Regions from separate parts of the Brevundimonas sp. FV1ps31S genome, predicted to be linked through region 2. Evidence: riboswitches for the same ligand, from Rfam matches in the RefSeq annotation. Region 2 holds a riboswitch; the other holds the start of a gene.
The links. A riboswitch is a leader RNA that binds a small molecule or an ion and turns the genes downstream of it on or off. The one in region 2 is predicted to bind glycine.

Region 1: another riboswitch for glycine. It lies ahead of ACVPT3_RS02025 (TonB-dependent receptor domain-containing protein); the one in region 2 lies ahead of gcvT (glycine cleavage system aminomethyltransferase GcvT).

What each region holds. Positions count from the first base shown of each region.
Region 1 is NZ_CM178735.1:424,794-429,202, reverse strand. Features, by position in the region: gene ACVPT3_RS02040 (sensor histidine kinase) at 1-537, opposite strand, end outside; gene ACVPT3_RS02035 (response regulator transcription factor) at 534-1,196, opposite strand; gene ACVPT3_RS02030 (ABC transporter substrate-binding protein) at 1,252-2,343, shown strand; glycine riboswitch at 2,552-2,639, shown strand; gene ACVPT3_RS02025 (TonB-dependent receptor domain-containing protein) at 2,865-4,409, shown strand, end outside.
Region 2 is NZ_CM178735.1:2,343,754-2,348,162, forward strand. Features, by position in the region: gene ACVPT3_RS11100 (adenosine deaminase) at 1-120, shown strand, start outside; gene pncA (bifunctional nicotinamidase/pyrazinamidase) at 308-940, opposite strand; gene ACVPT3_RS11110 (class 1 fructose-bisphosphatase) at 940-1,911, opposite strand; glycine riboswitch at 2,079-2,174, shown strand; glycine riboswitch at 2,179-2,264, shown strand; gene gcvT (glycine cleavage system aminomethyltransferase GcvT) at 2,320-3,450, shown strand; gene gcvH (glycine cleavage system protein GcvH) at 3,461-3,826, shown strand; gene gcvPA (aminomethyl-transferring glycine dehydrogenase subunit GcvPA) at 3,892-4,409, shown strand, end outside.

The sequences.
Region 1 (4,409 bases), 1.9 Mb from region 2:
CGCGGCGAGCACCACCAGCAGGGCCGGCAGAAGCAGCATGCTGCGGTAAAGCTCGCGTAGACTGGCCCGGCGAGAATCCAAACTCTGTGCGACCGAGACGCGCACGGGGGCGTCGCGACCGGGGATGATGAGGGTCTGTTGCGCCATGCGCACCGAAACCCCTCTGACGGACAGATCTGAAAAAACGGGTTGGTCCGCCTGGGCCTGAGGAAGGTTTGGCAGTTCGGCGTAGCCGGTGACCAGCCGGTCGCCTTCGCGGACGCTGTAGAAGACGGCGTCGCGTTCGGGGCCGTCCAGCAGGGCCAGGGCCCAGGGCGCGACGTCCACGGTGATACGGCCGTCGGCGACCGACACCGTCTCGCGGATGGTCTGAAGTGCGCCCGCCAGAAGGCGGTCAGCATTGTTCGCCACCACCCGCTGGGCCGTCCAAGCGCCGACCGCCAGGACGACAATGGCCAAGATCGCCAGTGGAACCACCTGTGCGATCAACAGGCGTATGACCAGACTGTGGGAACGAGCAGGCGGCGCGCGGCTCATGGGTCGAGACGATATCCGCGGCCACGGATGTTGGTCACGGCGGGGCCGTCAGGCTGAAGCTTGCGCCGCAACCGGCCGACATGGATTTCCAGCGCATTCAGCGAGGGCGCCTCGTCCTGCGGAAAGACTTCGGCGGCCAGCAGGTCGCGGTCGACCACCTGTCCTGGCCGGGACGCCAGAACACGCAGCGCCGCCCATTCGCGGGGACGCAGGGCGAGGTCGCGATCGTTGACGTGGGCGCGGCCGGTGCGCCAGTCGCAGAAAAGGGTTCCGATCACAACGGCGCCGGCCGCCTGCCCCTGGCGTCGACGCACGATGGCGCGCAGACGGGCGACCAACTCCGACGGGGCGAACGGCTTGACCAGATAGTCGTCGGCCCCAAGGTCCAGGCCCGCAACCCGGTCGCCGAGGCCATCGCGCGCTGTCAGCATCAGCACCGGCGTCGACGATCCCCGAAGCCTCAGGGTCCTCAACACTTCGAAGCCGTCGATGTCGGGAAGGCCGATGTCCAGGATGGCGGCGTCGAAAACCTCAGCGCTCTCGAGCTGCAGGGCCTGTTCGCCGCTTTCGACGCACCTTGCGTCGAAACCCGCATCGTGAAGACTGGCTTCGAGCGAATGCCGCAACGCCTTGTCATCTTCGACGACGAGTATTCTCATGGCGACGAGAGGGGGCGACGGATCATGCGTGACACATAACCAGAAAGCCGGAGCGGTGAAAACGGATCGACGACATCTGCTTCTCGGCTTGGCCGGGTTAAGCGCCGCCGCCTGTTCGCCGGAACCGGAAGGCGCGGGGACGGCGCCGCGGGTGCGCTGGCTGGCGCGGCGAGAAGAGGCGCTGCACATCCTGACCAACACAAGCTTGATGGGCCCTGTGTTGGAGGCCTTTCGTCGTCGCTGGCCCGAGATCCGGGTGCGTCTTGAGGACATAAACTCCACTCGGATCGCCGAGGAGGTGCGGCGGCTTGCGGACAGCGGGTTGGATGGCCCGGATCTGGTCTGGAGCACGGCGATGGACGTGCAGGTCAAGCTGATCAACGACGGCTATGCCCAAGCCTATAGATCGCCGCACCGCGCGGCCATGCCCGACGGGTCGGTATGGCGTGATCAAGGCTATGGATTGACGGCGGAGCCGATCGTGTTCGCCTATAATCGAAACCGGCTCGCGCCCGATCTGGCGCCCCGCAGTCATGCGGATCTGCTCCGGCTGCTGAGAAGCCGGCCAGAGGTGTTTGACGGTCGTGTGACCCTCTATGACGCCGAACGGAGCGGCGTCGCTCTCATGCAGTTGTCGGCGGACGTGCAGATCTATCCTGACGCCTGGCCGTTGATGGAGGCGCTGGGCGCCCAACGTCCGCGGCTGGACACTTCGGGACAGAGAATGATGGGCCAGATCGCCGATGGGCGGATGGCGTTCGCCTATAATATGAACCAGTCCTACGGTGCGTCCTGGGCGGGGCGCGCGCCAGAGATCGGACTGATCACGCCGGACGATTATCACCTGTCGGTTTCGCGCGTGGCCTTCATCCCGCGCAACGCCGCCCATCCGAATGCGGCGAGGCTGTTTCTGGATTTCCTTCTGTCCAGAGAAGGGCAGCGGGTGATCGGCGCCCTGGGGGTTCGACCAGTCCGCGACGATGTGGATGCGCCCATGCGTCCCGCCGCGCCGGGTGTTCGACCTGTCCGGGTGGGGCCGGCCCTGCTGGCCAATCTGGATCAAGCGCGCCGCGCGACCTTGCTTACCCGATGGGGCGAAGCGATGCGGGACGGCGTCAGGGCGCCTTCAGATCCGGCCGCGCCGTGATCGTTCCTGTGGATAACTCCAAAAGATCCGAATCCCGACTTTCTGTCACGACGCCGTCATGGCGGCCGGCGCCGCGAAGCGGGCGGCGGATCTGGACGATGGGATCTACGCGCGCATAGCAACGATAGGCGAATATTGCGCCTATTTGGGCAATAAAATTGCAAAATCGGCGTATTTGACACGAGCGAGAGGGTCGATCTTACTCGGCTTCAGCAAGGCGGGAGAGATCGGCTCCAGCCGACGCCGAAGGCGCAACCGCCCCGGAAACGCTCAGGCAAACGGACCGTCTTGCTGAAGGAACGCTGGAGAGAAGGCCGGATCCGGGGGATGCGGCCTCGCCGAAGGAGAAAGGGTCGGCGACGGCCCGAAACTCTCAGGCCCAATGACAGCGGGGGCGAACGGACGCCGAAGAGCGTCAGTCGCATTGGGCATCCCTGGGGAGGGGCGTCGTCGCCATGAGGAATCTTGCTTTGTCTCGTCTTAACCGCCACTTGACCCATTATTGCAGCGCTATTGCGCTCTTGGCCTGCGCCACTTCGGTTCACGCTCAAGAGGCTGAAGGCTCTGCCGACGCCGCCTCTTCGGTCGATGAAATCGTCGTCACCGCCTCGCGGATCGACCGCGCCGGTTTCGAGGCGCCGACCCCGACCATCCATCTGTCCGCCGAAGACCTGTCGGTCGGCGCGCGCCCCAATATCGCGGCCGCGCTGAACGACATGCCGCAGTTCCGCGCCACCACCTCGGCCCAGACGACCGGCACCAACACCGGCGCCGGCAATGCGCCCGTGGATCTTCGGGGCCTGGGCATCAACCGAACCCTGGTCCTGATCGACGGACGTCGGGTGTCGAGCGAGAACGACCTCAACGCCGTGCCGTCGGTGCTGGTGAAGAGCGTCGACGTGGTCACCGGCGGCGCCTCCGCCGCCTGGGGATCGGGCGCCGTAGCCGGCGTCGTCAACATCGGCATCGACCGCTATTTCACCGGCGGCAAGCTGGGCGCCGAATACGGCATCTCGTCCTATGACGATGCCGAGCAGGAACGGTTTGAAGGCGCCTGGGGCACGGACTTCGCCGACGGCCGCGGTCACTTCGTTATCGGCGGCGAATATCTCGACAACGAAGGCGTCATTCCGAAGACCTCGCGCCCGAACATCGGCCGGTGGGCCACGGTCAACTACGCCCTGCAGCCGGACGTCGGCTTCGCAAACGCGGCCTATGGCGGCCTGATCCTGTCGGGCGTAAACGCCGGCAAGGTGTTCAACTCGGACGGCACGCTGCGCGCCTTCGACTACGGCACGGTCAGCGGCACGAATTCGATCGGCGGCGAAGGTCCGTCAAATGACGACCTGAGCCCCCTGGTCACGCCACAGAGGCGTTACACGGGTCTGGCCAGTGCGGTCTACGAGATCAACGACAGGCTGCGGGTCACGGCCGATGTCCGTCATTCGCGCATGTGGAACAACTATGTGTGGTTCGGCGACCATGATCGCGGCGACCTGACCATAGGCATTGACAACGCCTTCCTGTCTTCCACGATCAAGCAGCAGATGGCGGCCGCCGGCCAGACGTCTTTCACCTTCGGTCGTTTCAACTCCGATCTGTCGTATTCGACGATCGACTTCGAGCGGGTGACGACCCAGGCGACCCTGGCCGTGGACGGTGAGTTCGGCGAGAACTGGCGTTGGGGCGCCTATTACAGCCACGGCGAATTCGAGAACAATATCGACACGCCTGGCTTCCTGCTGAAGACCGAGTTCGCCAACGCCGTCGATTCCGTCATCGATCCATCGACCGGCCAGGCCGTCTGCCGCGTGACCCTGACCAACGCCAACTCCGGCTGCGTGCCTATTAACCTGTTCGGCCTCGGGGCGCCGTCGCAGGAGGCCATCGACTATGTGACCGGCACCCCGCAGCAGCGCACAACGACCAAGCTGGACGTGGCCGGGATCAGCCTGCGCGGCGAGCCCTTCAGCCTGCCGGCGGGCGACGTCTCGATCGCCGTCGGTCTTGAGGCCCGCAAGGAGCAGACCGACCAGCGCGTCGGCGAACTGGACGCGGCCAAGGCC
Region 2 (4,409 bases):
GGGCTGACGAAGGAGCAGGTGACGCTGCTGGCGCGGAACAGTTTCGAGGGGTCGTTCCTGGGCGAGGCGGAGAAGGCGGCGTTCGTGGCGGAGGTGGAGGCCTACGCGAAGCGGGGCTGACGCCTCTTCTTTCGTCATCCTCCGGCAAGCCGCGTCTTCGCGGAGCAGACCGGGCGACCCAGCGGCGCCGAAGGCGATGCTTCCGCCGCTCGATGTTTGAACACCTCGTCCGCCACAGGTTCGCGCTCACGCGCGCCGCTGGGTCCCCCGGTCTCGCTGCGCTCGCCGGAGGATGACGAAGAGGGGTTTAGACAAGGACGCTCGCCGCCCCGATCTCCGCGACCCCCAGCGCCCGGAAACTGTCCCGCGCCGCCGCCTCGGTCTGCGGCGCGATGGCGCGGCTGGCGTCGGAGATGACCAGGGCCTCGAAGCCTTGCCGCACCGCGTCCTCGGCGGTGAAGCGGACGCAGTAGTCGAAGGCCAGGCCCGCGAGGAAGACGCGGGTCACGCCCAGGTCGCGCAACAGGCCGGCCAAGCCCGTCGGGGTGCGATGGTCGTTCTCGAAGAAGCCGGAATAGGAATCCACCGCCGGATTGTAGCCCTTGCGGATTACGGCCAGGGCCTTTTTCACCGTGGGCGCGACGTCGGGATGGAAGTCGGCGCCGGGCGAACCCTGGATACAGTGGTCCGGCCACAGCATCTGGCGGCCGTAGGCGACCTCGATCTCGGTGAAGGGGGTCGCGCCGCGGTGGTTGGAGGCGAACGAAATCTGGTCCGGCGTGTGCCAGTCCTGGGTCACGACCACCCGGGCGAACCGCTCGGCCAGCCGGTTGATCAGCGGCATGATCCCCGCCCCGCCTGCGACCGCCAGACGGCCGCCCTCGCAGAAGTCGTTCTGCGGGTCGATGACCAGGAGGGCGTCGGTAGGGCGGATAAGCATCACACGCCCGCGTAGGCGTCGATCTCGTTGGCCGAGCCCAGGGCCACCGGGATGCGCTGGTGCAGATGCTCGGGTTGGATGTCCAGGATGGGCTGCACCCCGTCCGTCGTCGCCTTGCCCCCGGCCTGTTCGACCAGGAAGGCCATCGGATTGCCCTCGTACATCAGGCGCAGCTTGCCAGGCTTGGTCGGCTCGCGGCTGTCCCACGGGTACAGGAAGACGCCGCCGCGCATCAGGATGCGGTGGACGTCGGCGACCATGGCCGCGACCCAGCGCATGTTGAAATTCTTGCCGCGCGGGCCTTCGTCGCCCTTCAGCAGGTCGCCGATGTAGGTCTGCACCGGCTGGGACCAGTGGCGCAGGTTCGACATGTTGATGGCGAACTCCTTGGTGTCCGGCGAGATGGCGATGTCGTCGTGGGTCAGGATCCAGTCGCCGTCGTTCGACAGGGTGAAGCCCTTCACGCCCGTGCCGGTGGTCAGAACCAGCATGGTCTGGGGACCGTAGAGGGCATAGAGGGCGGCGACCTGATTGCGGCCCGGCTGCATGAAGTCGGCCTCTGTCGGCGAAGGCGTGGCGGACTTCAGCACCGAGATGATGGTGCCGACCATGGCGTTGATGTCGATGTTGGACGAGCCGTCCAGCGGGTCGAACAGGGCAAGGTATTCACCAGTCGAATGAGGCGCGGGCTGGACCTCGTCCATTTCCTCGGAGGCGACGCCGGCGACGGCGGGGCTGGCCAGAAGAGCGTCGGTCAGCATGTCGTTGGTCATGACGTCGAGCTTCTTCTGCTCCTCGTCCTGAACATTGATCTGGCCCGAGGCGCCCAGGGCGCCGGCTAGGGCGCCGCCGGCCACGACCTTGCTGATGTCGGCGCAGGTGGCGGCGACGACGGTCAGGACCGTCTTCAGACCCTCGGGCGCGTCCAGGGCGGCGATATGGGCGTCGAGGCGGGTGCGGTCGGCGGTCATGCAGTCGGTCCGGTGCGGCTGAGGCGGTTCCCGTTCTTGGCGGGCCGACGGCGCGAGGGCAAGGGCGACGCAACAACAGGCGATGCGAACGGCGACAATGACGCCGCCTTACGGCCTCCGAAAGCCGCCGACGCTTGACTTGGACCCGGAGTCGGTGGCTTAGGTCGGGTGCTCTCGCGGGAGAGTTCGGTGCGCCTCGGCGGGCCGACGCCGAAGGCGCAACCGCCCCGGAAACGCTCAGGCAAACGGACCGCGACAGCATACGGACGCTGGAAAGTCGCTCTTCACGGGCGCGCCGACGGAGCAAGGCGACATGATTTGGTCGCCGGAATCTCTCAGGCTTCAGGACAGCGGGGGCGCGAAGACGGCGGAGCTCCGCCACCAAACGCGACCGTGAAAGCCTGAACCATGACCGATCAAGCCCTGAAGACCCCCCTTCTTAAAACGACGCCCCTGAACGCCGCGCACCGCGCGCTAGGGGCCCGGATGGTGGGCTTCGGCGGCTATGACATGCCGGTCCAGTATGAGGGCGTCCTGGCCGAGCACCGCTGGACTCGCGAACACGCCGGCCTGTTCGACGTGTCGCACATGGGCCAGTGCAAGATCACCGGCGCCGACGCCACCGCCCAGTTTGAGCGTTTCGTGCCCGGCGACTATGAAATCCTGAAGGCCGGCAAACAGAAATATTCGCTGCTGCTGAACAAGGACGGCGGCATCATCGACGACCTGATGGCCGGCCGTCCCGACCACGACGGCCTGTTCGTCGTCGTCAACGCCGGCAACAAGGACGAGGACTTCGCCTTCTGGGAGGCGAACCTTGAAGGCGACGCCAAGCTGACGGTGCTGGACCGCGCCCTGATCGCCATCCAGGGACCGGAAGCCGCCGAAGTCATGTCGGCGTACGAGCCGCTCCTGGCCGAGATGGGCTTCATGGAATGCGCCCGGCTGATGCTGTTCGGCGTCGACTGCTATGTCTCGCGCTCGGGCTATACCGGCGAGGACGGCTATGAGATTTCGGTGCCGGCGGATCAGGCCGAGCGCGTCTGGAACACCATACTGGAGGACGCCCGCGTCAAGCCGATAGGCCTGGGCGCCCGCGACAGCCTGCGCCTGGAAGCCGGCCTGCCGCTGCACGGCCATGACATCGACCCGAGCACCAGCCCGGTCGAAGGCGCCCTGACCTTCGCCCTGTCCAAGTCACGCAAGGAACGGGCCGATTTCTCCGGCGCCGACCGGATCCTGAAAGAACTGGCTGAGGGGCCGTCGCGTGTCCGCGTGGGCCTGATCGTCAAGGAAGGCGCCCCGGCCCGTGAAGGCGCCGAGATCGCCGACGCTGACGGGAACGTCATCGGCAAGGTCACCTCGGGCGGCCCCTCCCCTACGCTGGGCAAGAACATCGCCATGGGCTTCGTGCCGCCGGCGTATGCCGCGCTGGGTACGGAGTTGAAGGTCGTCGTGCGCGGCAAATCCGCCGCCGCCGAAGTCGTCGCCATGCCCTTCGTGGCGCAACGCTATTACCGCAAACCGAAGACCGTCTGAGGATCAGATCATGAAGTTCACCAAGGATCACGAGTGGGTCAGCCTGGACGGCGACATCGCCACCGTGGGCATCTCGAAGCACGCCGCCGACGCCCTAGGCGACGTCGTGTTCGTTGAAGTCCCGGAAGTCGGCAAGACCGTCGCCAAGGGCGCCAGCTTCGCCGTGGTCGAGAGCGTCAAGGCCGCCTCGGACGTCTACGCCCCCGTCTCGGGCGAGGTGGTCGAGGCCAATGACGCGCTGTCGACCGCCCCGGAAACCGTTAATGCCGCCCCGCAAGGCGACGGCTGGTTCGCCAAGATCAAGGTGTCGGACGCTGCCGAACTGGACGCCCTGATGGACCAGACCGCCTACGACGGCTTCCTCGCCACCCTCTAAGCCCCATCGGACCCGCTGATTAAGAGTCAGCGGGTCTTCGGCCTTTCACGGCCCAGGACAAGACCATGCGTTATCTCCCCCTGACGCCCGACGACCGCACGGCGATGCTCGTCGCCATCGGCGCGAAATCGATCGACGACCTGTTCGTGGACGTGCCCGAGGCGGCGCGGCTGGACGGGCCGGTGGACCTGCCGCGCGTGGCCGGCGAGATGGAGGTCGAACGCGCCCTGTCCGCCATGGCGGCCAAGAACGCCACGGCCGGCGCCGTGCCCTTCTTCTGCGGCGCAGGGGCCTACAAGCACCACGTCCCGGCGACCGTCGATCACGTGATCCAGCGGTCCGAGTTCCTGACCAGCTACACCCCCTATCAGCCGGAAATCGCCCAGGGCACGTTGCAGTACCTGTACGAGTTCCAGACCCAGGTCGCCAACCTGACCGGCATGCCGGTGGCCAACGCCTCGCTCTATGACGGCTCGACCGCCATGGCCGAGGGCGTGCTGATGGCGACCCGCGTGACCCGTCGCAACAAGGCGGTGATCTCGGGCGGGGTTCACCCCCACTACGTCAAGGCGACCGAGACCGT